Regions from separate parts of the Pseudalkalibacillus sp. A8 genome, predicted to be linked through region 2. Evidence: riboswitches for the same ligand, from Rfam matches in the RefSeq annotation. Region 2 holds a riboswitch; each other region holds the start of a gene.
The links. Region 2 has a riboswitch for S-adenosylmethionine ahead of ACJROX_RS06215 (2,3-diketo-5-methylthiopentyl-1-phosphate enolase). Riboswitches for the same ligand answer to the same signal wherever they lie in the genome.
Positions count from the first base shown of each region.

Region 1 (5,890 bases), 600 kb from region 2:
TGATCGCTTCTTTAAAATTGTCCGGGTTGGATGGGTCTACGAAACGTACTGTAATTCCGTATCTCGGCAATGTCGTCGAGAACAAGTTATACGTACCGCCGTATAGATTCGTAGCAGCTACGATTTCATCTCCGGCACTCGCTAAGTTCAAGATTGATAGAGTGATCGCCGCCTGACCTGAGGAAGTTGCAACTGCCGCTACTCCGTCTTCCACGAGCGCGAGCCTCTTTTCGAATACATCGACCGTCGGATTCCCGATTCTCGAGTAGATGTTTCCAGGCTCATCTAATGCAAAGAGCCTTTCTGCATGCTCGGTGTCATGGAATACATAAGAACTGGTCTGGTAGATCGGAACGGCACGTGATCCGGTTGTCGGGTCAGGCGCCTGCCCGCCGTGCAGTGATAAGGTTTCAATATCGTAAGTGTTGAATGTATCTGTCATTTGTTAGTCCCCCTGATTGGTTGTGTTCTCTATTTAAAAAAGCCCTCTTCGATAAGAAGAAGAGGGCTTCGACCACTCTTCTTATCTATCAGGATTGCTCCTGCAGGAATTAGCACCTTTTCAAGTTCAATCAAAAACTTGATGGTTGCCGGGTTTCATCGGGCCAGCCCCTCCACCGCTCTGGATAAGAAGTCAATTATTCTTTTTTAAATGTAACTCAATTCACTTGTTCAACCTTGGACGCCAATCCTGTCGCCGCTTCTATCGCTTGCTCTAAATCTTCTATAAGATCCTCTACATTTTCAATTCCCACTGACAATCTGACAAGATCTTCCGTTACACCTGTAGATGGCAGTTCCTCCGGTCTCAACTGCTGGTGGGTCGTGCTTGCCGGGTGGATGATCAGGCTCTTAGCGTCCCCTACATTGGCGAGGTGTGACCATAATTCAACATTGTTGATCACTGATGCGCCTGCATCCCGGCCGCCTTTGATTCCGAAAACGACGACTGATCCAGCGCCTTGAGGCAAGTATTTATTCGCAAGCTGTTTCGATGGATGGCTCTCTTGTTCAGGATAGAGCACCCAATCCACGCCTGGATGTCCCTCGAGGTATTCAACAATCTTCCTAGCGTTTGCTACATGCTCTTTCACCCGCACATGCAATGTCTCCAATCCTAACGCAAGCTGAAAAGCATTGAATGGACTTAACGATGCTCCTGTATCCCGTAAAAGCTGGACACGTGCTTTCACAATGAAGGCAGCTTCAGGCAGCGCTTCCGCATATACGATACCGTTGTAGCTATGGTCCGGTTCTGTGAATCCAGGGAATTTCGGCGAATTCCAATCGAACTTCCCTGCATCGACAATGACCCCCCCCATGGTCGTTCCATTACCACCAAGCCATTTCGTAGCTGAATGGACGACGATATCTGCACCATGCTCGATCGGCCTTAACAAATAAGGGGTAGCAAGCGTGTTGTCGACGATGAGTGGAATACCGGCTTCATGTGCGATTTTCGCGATTGCTTCAATATCAAGCACATGCAGCCCAGGATTTCCAATCGTTTCCGCAAAGATCGCTTTCGTTTTCGGGGTGATTGCACGGCGGAAATTTTCTGCGTCCTGCGGATCGACAAAATGAGTTGTGATCCCATGTTTAGGGAGTGTGGTCGAGAACAAGTTATACGTCCCACCGTATAAAGTCGAAGCTGAGACGATTTCATCACCTGTCTCGGCAATGTTGAAGATCGCTGCTGAGATAGCAGCCATTCCACTTGCGAACGCTAATCCACCAAGCCCTCCTTCAAGCTCGGTCACCCGTTCTTCGACAACATTGACCGTCGGATTACCGATTCGTGAATAGATGTACCCTTCTTCCTTAAGTCCAAAAAGGTCTGCAGCATGTTCTGTATTATCAAACTTGTAAGCATTTGATTGATAGATCGGCAACGCTCGTGCACCTGTAGCAGGATCAGGTTGCAGTCCTCCATGTACCCCTACTGTTTCAAAACGATATTTTTTTTCTTCACTCATGTCATTCACTCCTCATTTTTTATATTTTATATATTGTGATTTATCATTAATCCTTCAAGCTTCTAATCTCGCATCTTCTACATCCAGTTCTGCCAACTGCTCCTCGACGAAGTACCCCCATTTTTCGAACTCTACCAAGAATCCATCGTGACCGAATTTCGAATCGACTTCATAAAATTCTGCAGTGCCACCGAATTGTTGGATGGTTTTCACGAATTCATGCAATTTTTCAGGCGGGTAAAGCAGGTCCCTTGTAAAACTGATCGCAAATACAGGAACTTGCAGTTGCTGGATCGCATGGTCTATGCCGCCTCGGTCACGTCCCAGATCATGGCTGTTCATCACCTCGAGCAGACGAAGATAACTGTTGGCGTCAAAGCGCTCGGTAAGCTTCTGGCCTTGATAGGATAAGTATGATTCAATATCGTACGTTGGGAGCCCTTCCGATATGATATGGTTCCGCTCAAAGCGTTCTTCAAAAAGGACATCTGAGCGGTAAGTGATCATCCCGATCATCCGTGCAAGGCTCAGTCCCTGTTTCGGAAGCTTTCCTTCGCTCCAGGCAGGATCTTGCTGGATCGCAAGACTTGAAATATGGTTGAATGCAATCGCGTAATCACTAAACTGAGGCGTGACAGCAATCGGGAAAATACTATCGATGAATTCAGGATACATGACTCCCCATTCGAGGACCTGCATCCCGCCGAGCGATCCCCCAATAACTGCCCTTAAATGATTGATATTGAGGATATTCAGTGCTACGAACTGAGCTTCTACCAGGTCCCGGACTGTCAAGCTGGGGAAATTATTGTGATAGGGCTCCCCCCTTTGCGGATTGACTGATGCCGGACCAGTTGAACCGTTACAGCCACCGAGTACATTGAAAGTGATGACTTGATAGCGCCTCGTATCGATGTAGCCGCCTTCCTTGATCAATCCGTGCCACCAACCAGGTTCATCTGAGGTGCCGACTGTATATTGGTTCCCCGTCAACGCATGACAAACCAGAATGGCTGGTGCATTCCGAGGGCCACATCTTTCATAAGCGAGTTCCACTTCATCAAGTTTTTCCCCGGATTCCAATATAAAGTTCGGAATTTGCACCGTTCCTGTTTTATAAAAATTGGGCTTCCTCAATGTCAGGCCTCCTTTGTTATTTTTAATGCCGTTTGTTTTTCATGAAAATCAAAAAGCCTCTCTGTAAAAGACAGAGAGGCCAAATTATCAATACATTTGTCTCTCTCATCTTCCGAAACGCCAGTGCGTTCCGCAGGAATTAGCACCTTTCAAACCGAAGTTTGATGGTTGCCGGGCTTCATCGGGCCAGTCCCTCAGCCTCTCTTGATAAGAGTTGAAATCATTTAATTTTTAAATTATTTGATTTGAATCTTAGCATGACGGAAAAAACGTGTCAACAGCGAAATTTAATTTTTCCATCGACTTTTCCCAACCTGGAACACCCGCCATTACGCCGTTTTCAAGATATTTTCGTCGGATTAAAGATAATTTATGTTTTTTAAAGATAATTTTATATTTTAAAGATAGAGAGCCAGTTTTTAAAGATAACCGCTAAAGAAGGACGACAAATCGTCGTCCTTCTCCGTTAGGTTCAGGGGTAAGGAATCACGCCGTCTTAAATCACGGGGGTTCTGGATGGATTCACGCAGATTTCCGGATAATCGCGCGGGTTTCAAGATTATCACGCGGATATCAGGTAGAATCGCGCCGATTTCCCACTTAATCACGCCAAACAAAAACAAAGATCTACCTCGCCCGGCACGTCTCATCTTTTACTATGCTTTTCACCCACTCATACCCTTCTGCAACGAACTCATCACTTGGGGTCAAATGTGGAGTATACTCGAATACGAATCTGATGCCTCCTATCCCCGCCAGATAACGAAGAATCGGTTCTAGCTCGTAATGCTCAAGGTTTCCCTCATAGGAAGGATGGACGGGGGTCCAAATATATTTATCACCTATGAACGCCACGTTATGTATATGGGCGACATGAATATGTTTTTCCCATTTCGAAATGTAATCCATTGCATGTTTTCCGGTTGCGATCAAGTAATCCCCGATATCGATGCAAAGTTTCAAACCATACTTCTTCCACGTGTTTTCAGGAAACTGATGCAGGTAACGGATGCCATCAGGAGAACGCTGAAAACCAAGCTTTGGTTCACACACGATAGAAATCTGGTATTTTTCCTGGATTACGTTCAGCCTTTTCAACCCATATTCAATCAGCATATTCGGATCTTTTTCAGTCTTTTTGCTTTTAAAATAAGGAAAATGGACAAGAATATATTCTACTCCAAGCCTGGATAGTTTTTCGGCTTCTTTTTCTAATTGTGCCCAAGCATATTCCGGCTCCACTTGAACTTTTTCGATCAAATCGTATTTGCTTCCGTTCCTGAAAAGAGGAGAATGGACACCAAAAACTGCATTCTTTTTTCTGCACAAATTCAAAAATCGATCAAACGATGGTTGATTATCAAATTCACCGATTTCAACGTCCTCGATCCCCTCCCAAAACAACTTTTCAAATTGATCAGGATCAGACATGATCGTACTTCCGGATATACTTAATCGATTTTTCAACAATCTCTCCCCCTACGTACTTTTACCGCTTTTTTACTATATTCTACCATTATCCTAACACAAAAAGCCGACAAAAAACTGTCGGCTTTTTAAATAGATCAATTCGCGTATTAAAGGCTGAAGCTATTCCGTTTACCCCGGTTGCATGTTGAGCATGGCGGGAGAATCCATCAACTTGACGATTTCTTTCATAGCTGAGCTTTCTGTTGACATCAGATAGTCATCCATTCTGCTGAAGATCTGCTTCCTTCGCCATTCATTTTCAAGAATAAGTGCAATTTCGTTTTCAGATGGCTGATCATCAAGCTCCATAATCAGCCCCTTCTCCTTCAAACCTCTTAAGTTGTATTGCTCCTGTCCTGGCAAAGCAGTGTGCACAAAAATGAGCAAACGCTTTTTCAAAGCTTCACTGATCGTGATACCGCCTGGCTTTGTAATGATTGCATCAGCCTGTTCATAAAGCATGTTCATCTCTTCCCTGCATTCTATATATCCTTTCGGCTTGATATGCGCTAGATTCCAAGACTCCAATTCTTTGAACAGCTTATCATTTTTTCCACATAAAACTGTATATTGATATCGCGCATTTTCCCGGATACTTCTCAAATAAGGAAGGATATTCCCGATTCCGCTGCTTCCTCCGGCTACAAGTATATGCTTTTTATCTGACAGATAACGGGTTGTTAAAGATACCATTTCGTCACTTGTCGGGATTCCAGTGATCGAGATTTGTTCTTCAGCTACATTATGCTTCTCCAACAGCACTCTTTTCATCGTTTCATCATTTACGAGATGAAGATCAATGTGCTCCTTTCCCCAAATGCCATTGACGAAAAAATCCGTATATACATTCACTACGGGAATCGAGAGTTGGTGCTTCCGTTTCAAACGGCTTACGATAGCGGATGGAAAACAATGTGTACAGACGATTAGATCGGGTTTCTCTTCCTTTAACAACTCAAGCATTTTCGTTTCAAATCCAAGCATCTGCACATAGTCGATCAACATGGTATTCTGTTGATTCTTCGGTTCATACATGAAACGCCTGTATACCCAATGGTACGTTTTCGGGAGCGAGCTGATCCATTTCAAATACATGTTCCCAATCGTCTTTTCCAAAGGCTCATTCCAATAGCTGAGAAAATCAATCTTCCTACAAGTGATCGTTTCATCTGAACTTTGAATGGAATCAATGAGCGCATCTGCTGCCCGATGGTGTCCAGACGGCATCTGAAATAAAGGTAAAAACAATATTTTCTTCATGCTCTGCTCCCTCCTTTCAAGCTCTTATTCTTGATGAAAACCGTTCC
Region 1 covers NZ_CP174509.1:1,789,846-1,795,735, reverse strand. Annotated here, with positions in the region: gene ACJROX_RS09300 (PLP-dependent aspartate aminotransferase family protein) at 1-442, opposite strand, end outside; SAM riboswitch class I at 521-633, opposite strand; gene ACJROX_RS09295 (O-acetylhomoserine aminocarboxypropyltransferase/cysteine synthase family protein) at 660-1,976, opposite strand; gene ACJROX_RS09290 (homoserine O-acetyltransferase) at 2,031-3,113, opposite strand; SAM riboswitch class I at 3,216-3,327, opposite strand; gene ACJROX_RS09285 (TIM barrel protein) at 3,741-4,580, opposite strand; gene ACJROX_RS09280 (MGDG synthase family glycosyltransferase) at 4,713-5,843, opposite strand; gene ACJROX_RS09275 (DedA family protein) at 5,840-5,890, opposite strand, start outside.
Region 1: it holds a riboswitch for S-adenosylmethionine, as region 2 does, so the genes downstream of both, ACJROX_RS09290 (homoserine O-acetyltransferase) here and ACJROX_RS06215 (2,3-diketo-5-methylthiopentyl-1-phosphate enolase) in region 2, are expected to answer to the same signal.

Region 2 (5,890 bases):
GATATGGATAAAGCAACACCTGGTTATATCGGCCCAATGACAGAGGAAGTTTTAAATAAGGTGTTTAAAAGTGGGATAGTCGGTATTACAGAAGTTGGTATTTTGGGCGATCCGAGACAGGCAAAAGCAGAATGGGGTGAATACTTCTTAGAGCTTTTTTCCGATGAAATCATAAAAGCAGTTCATAAGGATTTTAATCGTTTATTATAAGACGGGATGTCATGTGGCGAGTATAGAAAATGATATTCTATATTCGCTATTTGATTGATTTGGAACTTTATTCATTAGATCAGCGGCGTTTTTACAGGAAAAGAGTTGGAGTTTTATTTGTTTAGATTTCCAAGCAAGAAGAGTGGTGGACGAATTTTTGGAAGAGGTACACCAAAACAAATCATTAAATCTATTGCTTTAACAGGGAGCACCACCCTTAAACAGTGGCGCTCCTTGTTGATGTATTTTAGTTTCTGCTTTCACCGAACGTATGATAGTGATCTATCATTTAAGCCCGTCTTTTTATCCAATTATCTCTAGTTAGTATCATATTGATGGAGACACTTCTTGAAAGTAAGCCAGGAAGAACTGTATTTTGCATCATGTTACCCAAAAGTAGTAGAGGAAGAGGAGGGTGTTGTTCTCTAGGGAAACAACTTGGTCATTCAGTGACATTAGTATAAGACGAATATTATTGATACGAACTTTAGAATAAAGGTCATAAAGTTGCAAAAGATCAAAAATAACGTATTTAAATAGATCGAGTTTAAATAGATCGAGGGGGTATCACAAATGAATGTAACAAATTAATCCAAGATAAGGAAGCATTATGGAGTAAGTGCGTCTTACATAAACAGAAGAAAAGAGCTTGAAACCGAGCTCTTTTCTTCTGGATTCATTTTCAGATCATAGGTGAGTTCTGTGTGATTAACCCTGGATTTCCGTTTTCCTACCTCAAAATGGACAGGATTACCAAGTTCTATTATCAATTCATTACGCTTTCTGTTCTTCGAATTCAGGATCTTTGTAAGGATGCGCTACCCAGCCGGATGGATCGATGAACAGGCGGACAGCTACTACTTGGCGATCATCCATCAAAGTGAAGAAATGCGGCGTCTCGACCGGTACGGAAATGACATCGCCGGCTTCCAATTCGACATCAAAATAGCCGAGGTCGTCTTGACCCTTGATGATGAAAATACCGTGACCTGCTGTAATTGCACGGACTTCATCTTCTGTATGCACGTGGACTTGCTCGAATTTTTTCAACAATGCTTCTAGGTCCGGTGTTTCTTCAGAGAGTGCAACGACATCCCAGCTTACATATCCATTCCGTTGTGCGAGTGAGCGGATCTCCTCATCGAATACTTCGAGTGTTTGCTGCTTCTGTTCATCATTGATCCTACAGTTTTCTTTCAATTCGTCTGGGAGCTTGCTCGTATCCCATTTTTCGTAAAGTACCCCTTGATTCTGTAGAAATTCGCCGACTGCCTTGTCTCCTTCAATCGCTTCGTTCGTGTTTCTGATTTTAATGACTGCCATTTTCAATCTCCTCCTTAAAAAATTATGAAAGACTTAAGCTTTTATATGATCTGATTTTCAGATGATAGGAAAATAGAAACTCAAAAGCCTCCAAGTATTTCTTTGCCTCAAACGCGTTTTTGCCCCAGACGGTTATCCCGTGGTTTCGGATCAGAATCCCATAAACATCTTCCCTTAGATTTGCCGCCATTTCCTTTGTCAATGTTGGAATATCCGCATGGTTTTCCACGATCGGTACTGTGATTTTTGCATCCTGTTCCCATAGCCCGAAGGCTTTGATCAGCTCCTGTCCTTGAAACACGACACACTTTTCATCGCCGTAAAGCTCTGAAATGACGTTGTTGTCGACGGTGTGGACATGGAGGCAGCAGGCTGCATCCGTCCGCTCATAGATTTCCTTATGGATAAGCGTTTCTGCTGAAGGACGTAACACTGTTTCCTCAACCGGTACACAGTTTTCATCCACAAGGACAAAATCTTCTGACGTCCGTTTCCGTTTATCTTTCCCGCTTGCTGTCACAAGGAAATTGAGTGGGTCTGACTGGACTTTGATCGAAAGGTTTCCGCTTGTACCGGGAAACCAATCACGAGAAGCAAGTTCATCTTTTACATCGGCAAGCTCATTCCAGTACTTCTTCAACTTACTCATACCAGCTCCTCCTGTCTTTGTTTCAGAATTCCGATGACATCGTAGAAGGTTTCGAATGCTCTGTAATCCAGGTCCAATTCACGGCATTTCTCGGTTAAAAAACCTCTTGAGATCACCTTGTCTGCTATTTTTGCTGCCTGTAAGTCTGTGATCGAATCACCAATCACGATCCTGTCGTATTGTTTAGGATCATAGTTTCTTAAAATCGAAGGTTTGCAGCAGCCACAGTCATTGTCGCAATAACGATCACACGGATGTGGCCAGGTGATTCTGATCCTTTCGCCGGTGAAATCACTGCCGTTGCAGTAAATATCATGGCGCTCAATGTCAAAAGGCACAAGCAATCGATAGACGAAAAAATCAATGCCTCCGCTAACCACAAGCAGTTTGATGTTCTGTTCTTTCGTAAAGGCTACGAATTCTTCAAAACCTGGACGGAATTCAGCCTGACGGATTGCATATTCTTTAATATCATCCTTCAAATCTTTCGGAAGGAGCGAAAACATCTTTCCGACACCTTCACGGATAGAAATCCGCTGGGATAAAATCAAATCCTTCAATTCTTCCCATTCTGGTGGCGCAAACTTTTTCATAATAGTAATGATATTGTCGCTCATAGTAATCGTACCATCGAAGTCACAAAAGATGATCGGTTGTCTGCTCATGATTTTGATTTCACCTTCGCAGGACCCCATAGATCAAGCGCTTTTTTCAGTGGATCACTTACTTCAGCCACTTGTTCCAATGACCGGCCGTCCAATACACCATCAATTGCATCGCGGAATGCTCTGCCGCCAGCGTCTGCTCCGTCCGGATGACCGTGGATTCCGCCACCAGCGTTGATGATGCTATCCTCACCGAAGTCATTGATGAGCAGTGGCGTCAGTCCCGGGTGGATGCCGGCAGATGGAACAGGGAAAGCTCTTTTCAATGGACCTTCATCAACTGTCAACGCTTCAGCAATTTCTTGCGTTTCCCCCTTATCCAGCGCTACACTTCCATACGGTGACGGGAACAGAACATAGTCTGCACCAGCCAGTCGTAAAAGCTTTCCGAGCAGGACTTTATTCGAGACACCGTAAAATGGGGAAGGTGTGATCGCTCCGCTGAACGCTGGGTGCGCCATGATCGGTACATTGATTTCAGGGTCTTCCGCCAAAGCCTGCAGGGTGTCTAACCCATAGGCAAATACATTTAACAACAGGGAGTTGGCTCCAAGTTCCACTGCCCGCTTCGCTTTTTCCTTCAAATCGAAGGTCCGGCCAGTCAAATTGGCAGCATACAAAGTCCGGTGGCCCGTTTCCTCATACACTTCCTTTAAAACCTGCAGTCCGGACTTGATCCTTGATTCGAATGGCGTCTTTTCGTTGTCGAAGAGGATCTCATCATCCTTGACGATGTCGACACCGCCCAGGGCTTGAAGCCGCATCTGATTGTCGAGGTCCTGCTGCTCCTTACCGATCACGCCTTTGAAAATGCTCATCAGCAATGGCCGGTCATAAACGTCGAGTTTCTCTCGGATACCAGAGATTCCAAATTGCGGACCAGGATACTGAGAAAGCAACAGATCCGATAACTCAATATCGAGCAGCTTGATTTCCCCATCCAATGAAAGTTTACCGAAGATTGTCGTCAAAATGGCCGGGATGTCGTTACTGAAGTTAGCGGAAGGGTAGGCAATCTTGATGATTCCCTTCGTCCGTTTTCCTCCAAAAAAGTGATCCGCTTTTTCGTCTTCAGGAAGGTAGGTGACGTCAATCACTCTCCCTTTATGTATGCTCAACTGCTTTTGCTCCAAAGCTGGCAGGTTCGTCCATGATCCGACTGTCAATCCGAGTGCGATCGATTCCGCTTTTTTCTCAAGATCTTCTTTTTTGTCATGCAGCAGGTAGGTAGCAATGATTTTTTCACTCATGACGTTCACCCTTTCAAGTATTTAACAAATTTTAAAGGTTATCATTCTATTAACCCATATAAAAAACCTCTTCCCACAAGAGGAAGAGGTCGATTGATTGCGGTCTCCATCCTCTCATCTGTCAGCTCTAAAGCTGCGAGAATTAGCACCGTGTTTTTAACTACAGTTAAAAGCCGGTTGCCGGGCTTCTTCGGGCTCGTCCCTCCACCTCTCTTGATAAGAGTCATACGATTGAATTCCAGTTAAATAGATTTATAACACGGATTATTACACGGAAATTCGTGCATGTCAATTCCCTAACTATTATTTTATTTAATTGAACCTCTCGCCACTTAACGACCTTACGGTCTGTTTGAAGTGGGAGATTCCTAAGAGCACCAGTGCAACCACCGGTTCTTAACTAGGCTATCCCCGCAGTTCCTGCGGTTTAATCGTAATGCTTCATTACGAATATTGATACTTGCGTTCATGTCTCGATCGTGATGTTCGCCGCAAGAAGGGCAATCCCATTTACGCAATCCGAGATTTTTAACATCTTTGTTTTTGTATCCGCACTTTGAACATAGTTGACTAGAGGGAAAATTTTTTGCGACAATGACCACTTGTTTGCCATACCACTTCGCTTTGTATTCAAGCATCATACGGAATTTCGACCAACTAACCTCACTGATAGATTTGGCTAAATGGTGGTTTTTCAATAGATTCCTTACTTGTAAATCTTCTATACCGATGATGTCGTGGTTTTTGACAATACCGGTCGAGATTTTATGCAAGTCATCCATTCTTGCATTGGTGATTTTCTCATGCAGTCGTGCAACCTTTATCCGTTGCTTATGCCAGTTGGAAGAACCCTTTTTACGCCTTGAAAGCGTACGTTGTGCTTTGGCTAATTTCTTTTCAAGTTTGCAAAAATAGTTGTGATTCTTATGTATTGTTCCATCAGACAAAATCGCAAAGTCCTTGAGGCCAACATCGATCCCTAAAGCTGAACCGGTTTTAGGTAACGCTTCAACCTCTGTTTCAACAAGGATGGATACAAAATATTTTCCGGTTGGATGACGTCGAACCGTGACATTCAGGATACGACCTTCAACCTCACGACTTTTGGCAAACCTGACTAAGCCAAGTTTAGGCAACTTGATTTTGTTGCCTACAATCGCAATATTGCCGTTCGTGTGCTTTGTTGTGTAGGATTGTACATTATTCTTTTTAGACTTAAATCGTGGTGCTTTGTTTTGTTTCTTGAAGAATCGAGTATACGAATCAGCAAGATTTTTAAGAGAGGATTGTATAGCAATGCTGTCAACTTCTTTTAACCAAACCAATTTTTTCTTAAGTTGTGTTAATTGAGAAGAGCAAGTGTTATACGATAACCCTTTGCCTGTTTCACGGTAGGTATCGTTCCATTGAGCTAAAAAATGATTAAACACAAAACGAGAACAACCAATGGTTTTAGCGATTAAGATTTCCTGTTCTTTGTTTGGATAGATCCGAAACTTATACGCTTTTTTGATTAACATGGCTGATCATCTCGCTTAAAGGGAATGTATGTTCTTATTCTAACACAACGAGGTCCACTTTGCCTAACCCCAACCGACATTCATCTCCCACCTACTCATTGGGATACGCCCTTCACATTCCTTGAGGTGGGAGTCTTCTGTCGGTAAACGATAAAATTAGTGAGAGGTTTTGAGAAGTTAAGCGTTTGGATCATTCCTTAACAGGATATTTTTCTTTTCTTGGAAAAACCTGTTGACAGTTGAGAAGGTGTTCTGTAATATTCTTTTCAAGTT
Region 2 covers NZ_CP174509.1:1,186,477-1,192,366, forward strand. Annotated here, with positions in the region: gene ACJROX_RS06195 (creatininase family protein) at 1-210, shown strand, start outside; gene ACJROX_RS06200 (acireductone dioxygenase) at 985-1,533, opposite strand; gene ACJROX_RS06205 (methylthioribulose 1-phosphate dehydratase) at 1,556-2,182, opposite strand; gene ACJROX_RS06210 (2-hydroxy-3-keto-5-methylthiopentenyl-1-phosphate phosphatase) at 2,179-2,847, opposite strand; gene ACJROX_RS06215 (2,3-diketo-5-methylthiopentyl-1-phosphate enolase) at 2,844-4,097, opposite strand; SAM riboswitch class I at 4,209-4,320, opposite strand; gene tnpB (IS200/IS605 family element RNA-guided endonuclease TnpB) at 4,466-5,617, opposite strand.

Region 3 (5,890 bases), 2.5 Mb from region 2:
TCTTCAGTTTCCCATTCACTTCCACGATGCACGTATCACAACTCTGGATCGGACCTAGGCTTTCGTGAAAACAGATGGCTGGTACACTGACATCTTCTACTTCTAAAAATTGCAATACGTTCTGCCCCTCTGATGTCTGATACTCCACCCCATTGACATTGACTCGAACCATTTCCTCAGACACAGTTGAAACCTCCTCATTTTTCTCAATCACAAATAGAGCAAGCGATCATTGATGGAATTTCGCTGCTCTCAAAATACCTTATCTAGTACTCTGTTTCCCGTTCAATCTTGCTGTAAACCATCTATCAATATTCCAGCGAGCCTCTTCCACTTTCATTTCTTTCAAACAATTGAATGTTTAAAACCGATAAGAACGGGAAAAATGATATGATGTATACATAGATTCTTACATAAGGGTTATAGGTTCATTTTAAAAGTTTTCTTAAATTCAAATGTTGATTTTTTCAGATAAAGCATAAAGCGAAATTTGCGACTCTCCTGCGGGAAAAGCGAGCCAGGCAAGACCCTGCATCGATTTAAGGATCTTCGAGTATAATAATGAACTTCGACTAAATACCACCACGTCCCTATGGTGAACGTCGAAGCCAGCATAAGGAAAGCTTCTAAGAATTCTCATCGCAGACACGAAAATGATTTCATTTTTGTGTTGAGATCCATGTGCAAGTGAGGAGGCTTGCGGTTCGCCAGCGGAAAGGGAGTGAATTTCGCGAAAAGCAACAAGTGAAAATAACAGAGCTTTTGAAAAAGGAAAAAAAACGTCGAACGAAAAAACCGATGGTAAGAGCCTAAAAGTTTGACCTATATTGACCTATTGAGTAAGATGAAGTAAAGCCATAAAGATACTTATGGAAAGAGGAGGATTTCTGAAATGAACTTGATCCCAACAGTTATTGAACAGACGAACCGCGGGGAACGTGCCTATGATATTTACTCCCGCCTTCTAAAAGATCGTATCATCATGTTAGGAAGCGCGATCGATGACAATGTTGCAAACTCGATTGTAGCGCAATTATTATTCTTAGCTGCTGAAGATCCTGACAAAGACATTTCGCTTTATATCAACAGTCCTGGAGGATCCATCACTTCAGGTATGGCGATTTATGATACGATGCAATTCATCAAGCCGAAAGTCAGCACAATCTGTATCGGTATGGCAGCATCAATGGGGGCATTCTTACTTACAGCTGGAGAACCTGGAAAGCGTTTCGCACTTCCGAACAGTGAAGTGATGATCCACCAACCACTAGGCGGAACACAAGGTCAAGCGGCTGACATTGAAATCCATGCTCGTCGAATCATCGAAATGCGTGAAAAACTAAACAAAATCATCGCAGAACGTTCAGGGCAACCACTAGAAGTTGTTGAACGTGACACAGATCGAGATAAGTTCATGAGTGCTCTTGCAGCGAAAGAATACGGTCTGATTGACGAGGTCATCGAAAAACCGGTAACCCAAGATAGTAAATAATCGTTCAAGAGACTGGCTCCGATTAAATCGGGGTCAGTTTTTTGTTGCCAAATGCTAGTGATCATAAACACACATTCTAATGGTTTTACCGAAGCTTTGCCTGGCAATACGGACAATACTTCGGTAACCGATTGAAGGTCAAGCCAGGCGGCTTGAATGCTTTTCTGCACACTTGGCAATTTGAACGGTAAGATTGATTGGTGCGCCCAATCCTGATCCGCAAATAGAAAAACAGGGCGAGGATCAGAAAAAAACCGATCCATACAAGGTTGAGCATCTTGGATCTCTCCCCTCTTCTCTATTAATCCTGTACCTCGGTTCAATGTATATTTTAAGAATACCAGAAATAGTAATGAGGGAGGACAAAATTTCGGGGTGATCACTTGAAAGAACTCGATGGTCGACTTAATGTTGAAGATCTGGAAACATGTAACTTACCATTTTGTGGACAAACGACAGAGGAGGCACCTCACTTTAATGCTGAAGCTTACAACAACGTTGAAAAGAAAATCATCGATGTATCACTTAAAACATATAAAGGGAAATGGGTCATCCTCTTTTTCTATGGAAGTGATTTTACTTTCGTTTGACCGACTGAATTAGCGGCGGTCGCTGCTATTTTATCCTAAGCTGCGTTCATTGAATGCAGAAGTGTTGGCAATCAGCACAGACAGTGTACACGCACATAAAGTATTCACCGAAACCTCTCCTTCGGCTTCAAAAGTCAATTTTCCGTTGGTCAGCGATCGGAACCAGGTGATCACCCGTGCCTATCGTGTACTGGATGAAAAGAAAGGAGCGGCGCTTCGGGCTACTGTGATTATCGATCCTGACGGAGTGATCGTTTCCAAACTGGTCAATCCTCTTGAGGTTGGGCGGAACATTTTTGAAATTTTAAGATTGCTTCAGGGAATCCAGCATGGACGGAAAACAGGCGAAGGCGTCCCAGCCAACTGGTTACCCGGCCAACCAGGCATAAAGAGGAATTCGATTATGATCGGGAAAATCTGACATCGCCTTCTAGATAATCAAAAAGCGAATTATGAAGATGATTTCGGTATTTCCTTGGCCGGAGTCTTTTTGCTGATATTTCCGAAATTCACTCCTGAACAGTGATCTGAAAGAAAAGTGGAAGCGACCCGATTAGTCACTGGAAAGCTGACGAGGAGGCTCGAACTAAACAAAGTTCGGTTGTGCGTTGGTAAGCACTTCAACCTAAAATAATGGCATCCTTTTCAAAGATGTACATGAATTTTTAGTGGAAATCTATTCTGTTGATATGTACAAAACTGTCACGACCCCTTTCTTTGTTTTTCTATGTGCTCTCCAGCCGCCTTAGTTGGAAAACATAATTTTTAAAAAACAGTGTTTGACTCTTTTTGACGGCCATGCTAGTATTCTTTTATTAATCCAATTTATAAATCTCTTATTCAGAGTGGTGGAGGGACTGGCCCTATGAAACCCGGCAACCGACCAAACGATGGAGCTTGGTGCCAATTCCAGCAAAGCGAATGCTTTGAGAAATGAGAGAGGTCTTTCAAATCGAAACCTCTCCTCCGAGAGGTTTTTTTGTGATTGACAGTCAAATATCGACGTTCCACAGGTGCTGGACCTCTATGCAGTTCCAGCTTAAAAGGGAAGTCCGGTGAGATTCCGGCACGGTCCCGCCACTGTATTTGGGAGCAGCCTGCAAGCATGTCACTATCTCAGTATGGGAAGGCGCAGGTTTGTGAAGAGCATAAGTCAGGAGACCTGCCTATGGAACCCTACACTACGACCTACGAGGAATAGGCAGGTGTTGGCATCTTACGGGATTCGTCTGTCTTCTTCGACAGCTTTTTCCCTATGCCGCTCCGCCGTCTCTCTTCTAGGAAAGAGGGATTTTTTTATTGGATTGAAAAAAGAAACATGGAGGAATGGCAATGCAAAAAGCAAAAAGTTCAACCATCGGTTACCCGAGAATCGGTGAAAAACGTGAATGGAAGAAAGCACTTGAACAGTTTTGGAAAGGAAAGCGGACCGAAAAGGGATTGCTTGAGGAAATGGAACAGCTTCGCTTGCAGGACTTAAAGAAGCAAAAGGATCTTGGCGTCGACTGGATCCCAACCGGGGACTTCAGCTATTATGATCATGTGCTTGATACAGCAGTCATGTTCGGATTCATCCCGCAGCGTTTCCAGTCATCAGGGGAAGAATCGCTGCTTCAAACGTATTTTGATATCGCCCGCGGGAACAAGGTAGCAGTCGCGTCCGAAATGACCAAATGGTTCAATACCAATTACCACTATATCGTCCCTGAAATTGAAAACGATGCAAAACCTTACCTGACAGAAAATCGCCCGCTTTCCTATTTCCTTGAAGCGAAAGAAAAGCTAGGCATTATTAGTAAGCCAGTTCTTCTCGGCCCGATCACCTTTTTAAAACTTGCGAAAGGGTATGAAAAGGAAACGTTTGGAAATCTTCTGGAAGCACTTGTTCCTCTATACATACAAGTGCTGCAGGAACTGAAAAAGGAAGGCGCAGAATGGGTCCAGATCGATGAACCGATTTTATGCACGGGCCTGGACAAAGAAGAGCTTGCCTATTTTAAAGAAGTCTATGGTAACATTCGACTGGAACTTCCTGAATTGAAAGTCCTTCTGCAAACGTATTTTGAATCGATCAATCACTATGAAGAAGTCCTGTCTCTCCCTGTCGACGGCATCGGAATCGATTTCATCCATGATGATGGAGAAAACCTTGCCGCTCTGAAAAAACATGGCTTCCCTGCTGACAAAACCCTTGCCGCAGGTCTCATCGATGGCCGGAACGTATGGCGCAGTGATTTGGAGAAAACATGGCAGCAAATTGAAGTGATACGTAAGCATGTCAATGATGAACAATTGGTCATCCAGCCATCCTGCAGCCTGCTGCACGTACCGGTTACGACCGATTCAGAAGAACGATTAGATGATGAACTGAAGCACGCTTTGGCCTTTGCTGACCAGAAATTACAGGAGACCGTCCTTTTGACCAAAGGTGTAAACGATGGAAAAGACAGTATCGCTGCTGAGGTAGAGAAGCAGATGAGCCGTCTTGATCAGTTTTGGAATTCAACGGAACGCAACAACCCGGACGTTCAGGAGGAAGTGGAAAAATGGAAAGGAAAAGAGCCAGCCCGTGCCCTCCCTTTCATCGAACGCCAGGCTTTGCAGCAGGACGTTTTCCAGCTACCTTTACTGCCTACCACAACCATCGGAAGCCTTCCGCAAACGACGGAAATCAGGCAGGCACGCTCCCGTTTCCGTAAAGGGAAATGGTCAACAGAAGCTTACGAAACCTTCGTTAAAGAAAAAACATCCGAATGGATTGATCTCCAAGAAGAAATTGGACTCGATGTTCTCGTTCATGGAGAATTCGAACGGAACGATATGGTCGAATACTTTGGTGAAAAGCTCAAAGGATTCGCCTTTACAGATTATGCGTGGGTTCAATCTTACGGTTCCCGTTGTGTGAAGCCGCCGATCATTTTTGGTGATGTAGCTTTACCAGAGCCGATGACCGTCAAGGAAATCATCTATGCCCAGTCACTCACGAAGAAACCGGTCAAAGGAATGCTTACAGGACCGATCACGATTCTGAACTGGTCCTTCGTCAGAGATGACATAAAACCGTCCGAGGTCACAAAACAAATCGCCCTGGCATTGCAAAAAGAAATCAAGTATTTGGAAGACAACGGCATCGGCATGATTCAGGTTGATGAACCTGCACTCCGCGAAGGCTTGCCGCTGAAAAAAGACAAACAGCAAGCGTATCTTAATGAAGCTATCTATGCGTTCAGAATCGCTACTTCATCGGTGAAAAATGAAACACAAATCCATACTCATATGTGTTACTCCGAATTCGGGGAAATCATCGATACGATCGACCAACTGGATGCAGACGTCATTTCGATTGAGGCTGCCCGTAGTCACGGCGAATTAATTGAAGACTTTGAGAAAATCGGGTACGACAAAGAAATCGGACTTGGCGTGTACGATATTCATAGTCCTCGCGTCCCAAGTATCGAAGAAATGGAAAAAAGCATTCTCCGTGCTTTGCAGGTCCTTGACCCCCGCCAATTCTGGGTCAACCCTGATTGCGGCTTGAAGACCCGCGGTATCGAAGAATCCATCGCCGCCCTGAAAAATATGCAGGAAGCAGCCCTTCGTGTACGAGAAAAGCAGACAACTTCGGTACAAGGATAATCGAAGACTGTTGTGATCGCATTTTTGATCAAGCTCCCCTTTTTCTTTCAAAGATAGATAAATAAATGTTAAATGCCTGTCCCATCGGTGGGACAGGCACTTTTTTCATTGTTATTTTTGTCTTGATAAGAATTCGCCAATAACTCTTTTACCTGATTACGACAAACCGGAT
Region 3 covers NZ_CP174509.1:4,695,950-4,701,839, forward strand. Annotated here, with positions in the region: gene fdhF (formate dehydrogenase subunit alpha) at 1-172, opposite strand, end outside; gene clpP (ATP-dependent Clp endopeptidase proteolytic subunit ClpP) at 893-1,492, shown strand; partial or broken gene ACJROX_RS24000 (peroxiredoxin) at 1,912-2,503, shown strand; SAM riboswitch class I at 2,916-3,022, shown strand; cobalamin riboswitch at 3,077-3,267, shown strand; gene metE (5-methyltetrahydropteroyltriglutamate--homocysteine S-methyltransferase) at 3,415-5,718, shown strand.
Region 3: it holds a riboswitch for S-adenosylmethionine, as region 2 does, so the genes downstream of both, metE (5-methyltetrahydropteroyltriglutamate--homocysteine S-methyltransferase) here and ACJROX_RS06215 (2,3-diketo-5-methylthiopentyl-1-phosphate enolase) in region 2, are expected to answer to the same signal.